Linked DNA regions of Sphaerotilus montanus. The protein of the gene in region 1 interacts with the protein of each later gene in a pairwise test. Links are inferred from orthologs where the notes say so. Each region holds a gene or a part of one and is shown on either strand. Other genes may lie near its edges.

Evidence for each region.
Region 2: the proteins of BDD16_RS18765 (region 1) and glmS interact in binary tests that used the Escherichia coli proteins (3 or more experiments, as listed by UniProt). The link is inferred for Sphaerotilus montanus from one-to-one orthologs.

The regions. Positions count from the first base shown.
Region 1 is NZ_JACCFH010000001.1:4,123,889-4,128,860, reverse strand. What follows is about bases 1,186-4,185. They hold BDD16_RS18765 (phosphatase PAP2 family protein), read right to left. Parts: upstream 3,295-4,185; coding sequence 2,077-3,294; downstream 1,186-2,076. Other genes in these bases: BDD16_RS18760 (patatin-like phospholipase family protein), read left to right, coding at 3,286-4,185; BDD16_RS18770 (CDP-alcohol phosphatidyltransferase family protein), read right to left, coding at 1,448-2,080; BDD16_RS18775 (bifunctional alpha/beta hydrolase/class I SAM-dependent methyltransferase), read left to right, coding at 1,186-1,506. Also shown: more of BDD16_RS18775, read left to right, coding at 1-1,185; more of BDD16_RS18760, read left to right, coding at 4,186-4,323; BDD16_RS18755 (SDR family NAD(P)-dependent oxidoreductase), read left to right, coding at 4,320-4,972.
Region 2 is NZ_JACCFH010000001.1:2,040,785-2,045,055, reverse strand. Bases 113-3,049 are described here. They hold glmS (glutamine--fructose-6-phosphate transaminase (isomerizing)), read right to left. Parts: upstream 2,544-3,049; coding sequence 681-2,543; downstream 113-680. Other genes in these bases: BDD16_RS09290 (Lrp/AsnC family transcriptional regulator), read left to right, coding at 2,708-3,049; BDD16_RS09300 (hypothetical protein), read right to left, coding at 113-431. Also shown: more of BDD16_RS09300, read right to left, coding at 1-112; more of BDD16_RS09290, read left to right, coding at 3,050-3,217; BDD16_RS09285 (hypothetical protein), read right to left, coding at 3,192-3,569; bifunctional UDP-N-acetylglucosamine diphosphorylase/glucosamine-1-phosphate N-acetyltransferase GlmU, read right to left, coding at 3,566-4,271. UniProt on the Escherichia coli protein: Catalyzes the first step in hexosamine metabolism, converting fructose-6P into glucosamine-6P using glutamine as a nitrogen source.

The DNA of each region.
Region 1 (4,972 bases):
ATCCGCCACCTCCGGCAGGTCCACGGCTTTGCCCCCGAGGACATGGTGGTCATCGCCAACAGCGTCGGGGCGGTCATCGCAGCCACCTGGATCCACGACCATGCGCCGCACATCCGCGGCGTGGTCATGGCGGCGGCGGCGTTCCAGATCAAGCTGTATGTGCCGCTCGCCAAGCCGGCGCTGCGGCTGGCCCTGGGATTCAAGCCGGACCTGGCGGTCACCAGCTACATCCGCCCGTCCATGCTGACCCATTCGCACGAGCAGGCCCGCGCCTACGCTGCGGATCCGCTGATCGCCAGGCGCATCTCCGCCCGGGTCCTGCTCGGTCTGGCCGACACGGCCAAGCGCATCGTCGCCGATGCCTTCGCGATCGACGTGCCAGTGCTGATGCTGGTCGCGGAGAAGGACTACGTCGTGCACGCCGCGCCACAGCAGCTGTTCTTCGAGCGCCTGGGCTCGCGCCACAAGCGCCTGCTGGTGCTCAAGGACTGCTTCCATGCGGTCTTCTACGAACAGGGGCCGCCGATGGACGAGGCGATCCAGGCGACCCGGCAGTTCATCGACGGCTGCTTCGGCCACCCGATCGCCGCGGTCGAGGAGCACCTGGATGGCGACCGGAACAGCCGCAGCGCCGCCCAGTTCGGCCACCTGCAGCGGGGCACGCTGGGCACGGCGCTGGAGCGCGCGGCCAACACCGTCCAGCGCCAGATGCTGCAGTGGCTCGGCCCGCTCAGCAACGGCATGCAGATCGGCCTGACGCAGGGCTTCGATTCGGGTGCCTCGCTCGACTACGTCTACCGCAACGAAGCCGGCGGGCGCTTCGGCATCGGCAAGTTCATCGACCAGGGCTATCTGCAGGCAATCGGCTGGCGCGGCATCCGGCTGCGCAAGCAGCACCTGCAGCAGGCGCTGTCCGAACTCATCGCCACGCACCCGGCCAATTTGCCGCTGCGCATCCTGGATGTCGCCGCGGGCGGCGGGCGCTACGTGCTGGAAACCGCCAAGCGCTTCCAGGACCGCCCCATGCACATCACCCTGCGGGACTACGCGCAGGCCAATCTGGACGCGGCCCGCCAGCTGGCCGAGGCGCTCGCGCTGAACCACACGGTCGAGTACGAGTGCCGGGATGCGTTCTCGCCGGACAGCTACCCCATCGACGAGTCGCAGTTCGACATCGTGATCGTGTCGGGCCTGTACGAACTGTTCGCCGAGAACGCGCCGGTGCTGGCGTCGCTGCAGGGCATCCAGCGCCAGCTCCGCCCCGGCGGACATCTGGTCTACACCGGACAGCCGTGGCACCCGCAGCTGCTGATGATCGCCCAGACGCTGAACAACCACCGCGGCGAGCCGTGGCTGATGCGGCCACGGCCCCAGGCGGAACTCGACGCGCTGGTGGCCAGCATCGACTGCCGCAAGACGCAGAGCCTGATCGGGCTGGCCGGCATCTTCACGGTGTCCGTGGCGCGCCACGAGCCACCGCCCGCAAAGCCTGTCGCAGCCGGTTGACGGTGGTCCAGACGAGCAGCACGAGCGTGAGCATCAGCAGCCCGTCGAACCAGTCCGCCCTCGCGCCACCCGCCACCAGCAGCCCCATCAGCCCGAAGACGACCGCGCGGTCGCTCTTGCCCATCGGGCCGTCGAAGCGGCGGTCCGCGCCGATCAGCACGGCCAGCACGCCGGCAAACTCGGCCAGCAGCGCCGCTGCGACGACGATCACCAGCATCGGCGCCCGCACCTGCGCCACCAGCGCGAACGGCAGGTAGAGCGCCACGTCCGAGAGCTGGTCGCCCATCTCGTTGAGCAGGGCGCCCAGCGCCGTCTTCTGCCCGGTGGCCGTGGCGAGCATGCCGTCGACCGCGTTCAGGGCCATGCGCAGCAGCATGGCGACCGGGAACAGCCCCCACAGCCACCGGTTCGCCGGGTGCAGCGCCAGCACCACGCCATAGGCCAGCGAGAGCGCCATGGCCAGCACGGTGATCTGGTTCGGGGTGACGCCGCGGCGCACCAGCGACGCGAGCAGCGGCCGCAGCGCCTGCTGGAACCGGGGTTTGAGGTCGTAGACCGAGAAGGAGAGGTTCATGCGAGGTAGTCTGCCAGCCGCACACAGCGTTCGTAGCCCATCGCGCAGTGCAGGTAGACGATGCGGCCTTCCGCCCACGCGGCGCGCACCACCGCGGCAATCTCTTCCACGGCGGCGGGTACCGGGGTCACCAGGTCGAGCAGCGGCAGATGCCGGTAGCGGATCGCCGCGGCGCGCAACAGGCTGGGGGTCTCGGGCAGTTCGGCGGACAGGTCCACCACCACGCAGTCCGGCGGCAGCAGCGCGGCCTCGCGGTCGGTCAGACGCCGGCCAATCCAGAGCCGCTCCGACACCCGGACCACAGGCGCATGGTGCCGCTCCCGCCACTGCACCAGCCACCACGTCAGCCGGTACCCAGCAAGATACGGCGCGTACAGGCCCCAGACCCACAGCGGATGGCGCCCCGTCTGCTTGTGCAGAAAATGCCGGTCCCGGCGCGCATAGGCCATGCTGACCAGCAGCAGGCTCAGCGTCAGGTACAGCCCCAGCAGGCTGTGCAGGGCCAGCGCGCCGACGAGGAAGGTGACAGTCGCCGCGGCCACGTAGTGCAGGGCCACCGGTACTTCGTGCGAACCCGGTCGGACCCACCCCACCACGGCCAGACCCAGCAGTGCGCCGGCCACGCCGTCCAGGCTCTGGTGCTGGTAGGTGAAGACGGTCGCGACCGACACCAGCAGCAGCGCCACCGCCAGCAGCCACCGCGCCGGGCGGCTGTCGAGCGTGTCGCGCAGCGTGAACCAGAACACCACACAGTAGGCGACATGCAGCGACGGAATCTGGTTGTACGGCCGGTCCACCAGGCCCAGACCCGCGTACAGCAGCGCCAGGACCGGTGACTGCACCGCAGGCCGCACAAAACCGCACTGCACCGGGAGGGCCGCGAACACCAGCGCGGCCACCACCGTCGCCAGCAGCAGGCGCTGGCTCAGCAGGCGCAAGGCCGCGCGGTCCGGCACGAGAAAGAAGCTGCCCGCATAGAACAGACCCGAGCAGAGGTAGGGCAGGACCATCCACGCGATGAACGGGATCTGCCGCTCGAAGGCCAGCGCGATCTGGCGCGACACCTGCGCCCGCTCCGCCAGGTGGTTGGCGGTTTGATAGCATGCCGTGAACACCAGCGTGTTCAGCAAGAGCAAGCCGATGCGCTGCCGCCAGGTCGCAGGCAGCGCCCCCTTCCCTTCAATGGCTCCGATGGATGCAAGACGGTGGGACATCGATACGCGCGTTGCCTGGTGATGGCCGGCGGGGGCTTCCGGTTCGGTTATTACCTGGGCCTGCATGCGGCGCTGGCGGCGCAGGGCCGCGCGCCCGATGTGCTGCTGGCCAGCTGTGGTGGCGCCATCGCCGCGGCGATCATACAAGCGCTGCCGGACGCCGCTGCGCGCCGGGACTGGCTCGCCTCACCCGCGATGCACGCCTTCTGCCGCAGCCTGCAAGCGCGTCCGGGCGCCACGCTCGGCGGCGCACTGGCGGGTGCGCTGGCTCGGTTCTGCAATCGCCAGCCGGCGCCGCGGGTGCCGGATCTCTTCAATGACTACCTGTTCGAGCTTCCGGCGAGGCTGCCGCTGCCCGCCGCACCCGATCCCGCCCCCGGGCCGGCCGTCGCCTTCATCGCCGGCACCCTGCTCTACGGCGAACACGAGGTCGGCCAGCCGCGTGGCGCACGCCCGCTGTTCGCCGAAACCGTGCTGTGCGACACCCGCACGGCCGCGCTGCTGCAGGGCCGGCGCGCCCCGATGGACGATCCCCGCTGGGGCCACGGGGTCATCGCACCGGACCTGCGCACGGTCACGGACATGCCGGTCGCCGACGCGGTGCGGGCGTCGATCGCCGACATGTTCTATTTCCGCTGCCATGCCCACGCGGGCCGGCATTACCTCGGCGGCGCCATTGATCTGGTGCCCGTCGAGATCGCACGACAACTGGCGAACGAGGTCTTCATGGAACACAAGGCGCCTTATGACCGCACCCTGGCCACGCCCGCCCTGCGCGCGGTGCTGGGCGTCGATGGCCACCGGCGCATGCACCACGTGATGCACGCCGATCTCCACGCCCACCCCGGCCGTTGCAGCTACGACACCTCGGACATGCGCCGCGCCTTGCCGCACGCCCTGCTGCTCAAGCGCCTCCGCTGGGCGGCGAACCGCATCGAACTGGCCGCCCCCGAGCAGCTCTCGGACTACCGCCGGCTGGTCGACGCCCAGTGGCACTACGGCCACCAATGCGGGCAGCGCCTGGCATGAGTCCCCTGAACATCATGGTCATCGGCGGCACCAGCGGCATCGGCTGGGCCCTGGCGCTGCACTACCTGCAGGCGGGACACCGCGTGGCGGTGTGCGGCCGGGACCCCGGCAAGATCGACGCCGACGCCGCGCGCCCCTACCCGCAGCTGAAGCGCTATGCACTCGACATCGCCGACGCCGCGGCGATCGACCACGCGCTGGCCGACTTCTTGCCCGCGCCGCTGCCGCTGGACCTGCTGATCGTCTCGGCCGGGACCTACTTCAACTCGCGCCACCACGCGCTCGACGCCGACGCGACGCTGCGCCTGCTGGCCACCAACGTCAGCGGCCTGCACCACGCCTTCGAGTGCGCGGCCCGGCGCCTGCTGCAACAGCCTGTCGGCGCGCAGCGCGGGCAGCTGGTGGCGATCTCCTCGGTGGCGGGCCTGCTCAAGGACTATCCCGGCGCATCGCTCTACAGCGCCACCAAGCGCAGCGTGCTGAGCCTGTGCGAGACCTACCGCATCGCGCTGGCGCCATTTTCCATCGCCGTCACCGCCATCGTGCCGGGCTACATGGACACCGCCCGGCTGCGCGAACTCAACGGGGGCGATGCCAGCGGCAAGCCCTTCCTGCTGTCCGAAGCGGCTGCGGTCCGCGAGATCACCGC
Region 2 (4,271 bases), 2.1 Mb from region 1 along the record:
TAGATGAGGTGCCGTAAATCAGGTTCAGCACGAATTTCAAGATGGACGGTTTGATTGGCAGGAAATTTGTGACCAGAATCCAATAGATCACGGAGTATGTAGGTTCGTTGAAGCCCATCAAGGATATTCAACGGCAAAGCGGCGAGTAGTGCATCCCGTACTGTATCGTTGTTGCCGCTTTCGTATGCAGCCATGACTCTTTGCACTTTATCGATAGATACCGCCAGAGTAATCGTCGGAAGTAACGTACCGCTAACAATATCGTCTTTCATTTGGGTGTAAGCGGAAAACTTCTCCCTTCTGCGTTGAATAGAGAACTCGAAAAACTTGTCCCCGACTACCTTCAGATAGTCATCGATTGAACATTGGGCGTAGATGACGGGCGTATTCGTGCGCAAGTCATACTGTGTTCCGAGAATATCTAATTTCACACTGGCTCCGTTAAAGTGAGAATCATGCGACGGATTTTAAGCACAGTCAGGTGGGATTGACATCACTTAAAGACTGCCGAGGCTGAGGGAAGAACAAATTAGTACGCTCCAGAGCACCAAGCAGCGATTAGAGTGACCAGGACCGCTGCAAAGTCGACACCGAAAGAACTAGCCCACAGTGCAGACACACTGCCCAAAAAAAAGGGCCCGAAGGCCCTTTCTATATCGACGCAATCCGGTCGGCTCCGCTCACTCCACCGTGACGCTCTTCGCCAGATTCCGCGGCTTGTCCACATCCGTCCCCCGCGCACACGCCGTGTGATACGCCAGCATCTGCAGCGGCACGACGTGCAGGATCGGGCTCAGCGCGCCGTAGTGCTCCGGCATGCGGATGACGTGGACGCCCGGCTCGTTCTCGATGCGCGTGTCGGCATCGGCGAAGACGAACAGCTCGCCGCCGCGCGCACGGACTTCCTGCATGTTGCTCTTGAGCTTCTCCAGCAACTGGTCATTCGGCGCGATGGTGACGACCGGCATGGCCGCGTCCACCAGCGCCAGCGGGCCGTGCTTCAGCTCGCCGGCCGGGTAGGCCTCGGCGTGGATGTAGCTGATTTCCTTGAGCTTCAGGGCGCCTTCCAGCGCGATCGGGTAGTGGCGGCCACGGCCCAGGAACAGCGCGTTCTGCTTCGGCGTGAACAGCTCGGCCCACGCGATGATCTGCGGCTCCAGCGCCAGCACCGACTGCACGGCGGCCGGCAGGTGGCGCAGGTTGCGCAGCGCGGCGACTTCGCCCGTTTCCGGCAGGTGCCCGCGCTGCTTGGCCAGCACCAGCGTCAGCAGGAACAGCGCCACCAGCTGCGTCGAGAACGCCTTGGTCGAGGCCACGCCGATTTCCGCCCCGGCGTGCGTGATGAACGACAGCTTGCACTCGCGCACCATCGCGCTGGTCGAGACGTTGCAGATGGTCAGCGTCTGCTCCATGCCCTGGGCGCGGGCGTGTTTCAGCGCGGCCAGCGTGTCGGCGGTCTCGCCGCTCTGGCTGATGGTGACGACCAGCGTCTTCGGGTCCGGCACGCTGTCGCGGTAGCGGTATTCGCTGGCGATCTCGACCTGGCACGGGATCTTGGCGATGCTTTCCAGCCAGTACTTGGCGGTCATGCCCGAATACGAGCTGGTGCCGCAGGCGAGGATCAGCACCTTGTCGATCTGGCTGAACACCTCGGCCGCGTCGTCGCCGAACAGGTCCGGGGCAATGCCCTCGACGCCTTCGAGCGTGTCGGCGATGGCGCGCGGCTGCTCGAAGATTTCCTTCTGCATGTAGTGGCGGTACGGGCCCAGTTCGGCCGCGCCGCTGTGGGCGTTGACGGTCTTGACCGGGCGGTCGATGCGTACGCGGGCGCCGCCATCACCCTTGCCGGTGATCCAGTACTTGCCCTGCTGCAGGTCGACCACGTCGCCTTCTTCCAGGTAGACGATCTGGTCGGTCACGCCGGCCAGCGCCATCGCGTCCGAGGCGAGGAAGTTCTCGCCCTTGCCCACGCCCAGCACCAGCGGCGAGCCTTCACGCGCGCCGACGACGCGCAGCGGCTCTTCCTGGCAGAACACCGCGATCGCGTAGGCGCCGCGCAGCTGCGGCAGCGCGCTCTGCACCGCGTCGAACAGGTCGCCCTGGTAGAGCGAGTCGATCAGGTGGGCAATGACCTCGGTGTCGGTCTGGCTGGTGAACTCGTAGCCGCGGGCCTTCAGCTCGGCACGCAGTTCGTCGTGGTTCTCGATGATGCCGTTGTGGACCAGCGCGATGCGGCCGGCCTTGGCGCTCTTGGCATCGAAGCCGGGGCCGTGGCTGAAGTGCGGGTGGGCGTTGTGGACGGCCGGCACGCCGTGGGTGGCCCAGCGGGTGTGGGCGATGCCGACGAGGCCTTCGATGCCGTCCTGCAGGACCATGGCGTCCAGCTCGGCCACGCGCGAGGTGCTGCGCGAGCGGCGCAGCTGGCCGCCCTGGTGCACGGCAACGCCGCAGGAGTCATAACCACGGTACTCGAGGCGCTGCAGACCCTGGAGCAGGATGGGGACGATGTTGCGCTGACTGACGGCGCCGACGATTCCGCACATGGTTGGACTTCCCTTGGCAAACAGTGGATGGAGACAGGCGCCGATCGTAGCGAGCTTGTCGCGCAATGAATGAGCAAAGAATTATCGTTTTCGACGAATTCCTTCGTCTTGCATTACGATTGCAATGAACCGCCATTCAGAATACATATTCGGAAATTTATTGCATGACACCCCGCGAAACGATGCCGCTGGACGCCATCGATCTGCGCCTGCTGGACGAACTGCAGCGCGACGCCGCGCGCTCGAACCAGGCGCTGGCCGATGCGGTGCATGTCTCGGCCGCCACCGCCCTGCGCCGCATCAAGCGGATGGCGGACGCCGGGGTGATCGAACGCACCGTCGCCGTGCTGTCGCCCGAGGCGCTGGGCCACGGGCTGACGGCCATCGCCGAGGTGACGCTGGACACGCAGTCGGTCGAGCGGTTGTCGGCCTTCGAGGCCCGCGCTGTAGCGGACGCGGCCGTGCAGCAGTGCTACCGCACCCAGGGCGGGCCGGACTTCGTGCTGGTCGCGCAGGTGGCCGACATGCCGGCCTACCAGGCGATGGCGCAGCGGCTGTTCACCAGCGACGCCAATGTGCGCAACGTGCGCTGCTTCTTCAGCGTGCACCGCGCGAAATGCGGGCTGCAGATCGCGCTGCCCAGGCCGGTCAGTCCCGGCGCAGCAGGCGCTTGACCCAGGACGTCGGGGCGGCGCGCTCGCGGGCGAGCCAGGCGTCGTAGACCGCACGCCGCGCCGGATCACCCAGGACGGCGCGTGCCAGGCGGCGGTCCTCGGCGCGGCGCTGTTCGGTGCGCTCGGCGGGCAGGTCCCGGCGCTGGATCGGCGTCAGCGGCGGCGGCAGGGTCGGCTCGATCCGCATCCACGCGATCTGCAGCTCGGTCAGCGTGCAGTCCTCGGGCAGGCCGAGGCGCTGGTAGTGCGTCGGCTCGATCGGCAGCACGCCGGTCGGCACCACAGGCGCGGCAGGCGCACCCGCCGCCGGCCCACGGCGCCAGGGCAGCAGGCTGCTGGCGAGCGTGCTCACTTCTTGGGCGCCTTCACCGGACGGGTCCAGCCGCTCAGGCTGGTCTGGCGTCCACGGGCCACGGCGAGCTGTCCGGCGGCGACGTCCTTGCTGATGGTCGAGCCCGCGCCCACGGTCGAGCCGGCCCCGATGGTCACCGGCGCGACCAGCACGCAGTTGGAGCCGATGTGGACATCGGCCTCGATGGTGGTGCGGTGCTTGTTGGCGCCGTCGTAGTTGGCGGTGATGCTGCCGGCGCCGTAGTTGACGCGCTCGCCGACCACCGCGTCGCCCAGGTAGGCGAGGTGGTTGGCCTTGGCGCCGCGGGCCATCGTGGAGTTCTTGACCTCGACGAAGTTGCCGATGTGGACCTCGTCGCCCAGCTTCGCGCCGGGGCGCAGGCGGGCGAACGGACCGATCTGCACGCCCGCGCCGATCTCGACGCCGAGCGCTTCGCCGTCGATGTGCGTGAACGGCTGCAGCACGGTGCCGGCGCCGATGGTCACGTTGCGCAGGCAGCAGTTGGCACCGATGGACACGTCATCGCCCAGCGTGACCGTGCCTTCGAAGACGCAGTTGACGTCGATCGACACGTCCCGGCCGCAGGCGAGCGTGCCGCGCAGGTCGAAGCGCGCCGGGTCGGCCATGCGCACGCCGGCTTCGAGCAGGGCCTCGGCCTGCTGCGCCTGGAAGCGGCGCTCCAGCTGCGCGAGCTGCAGCGGG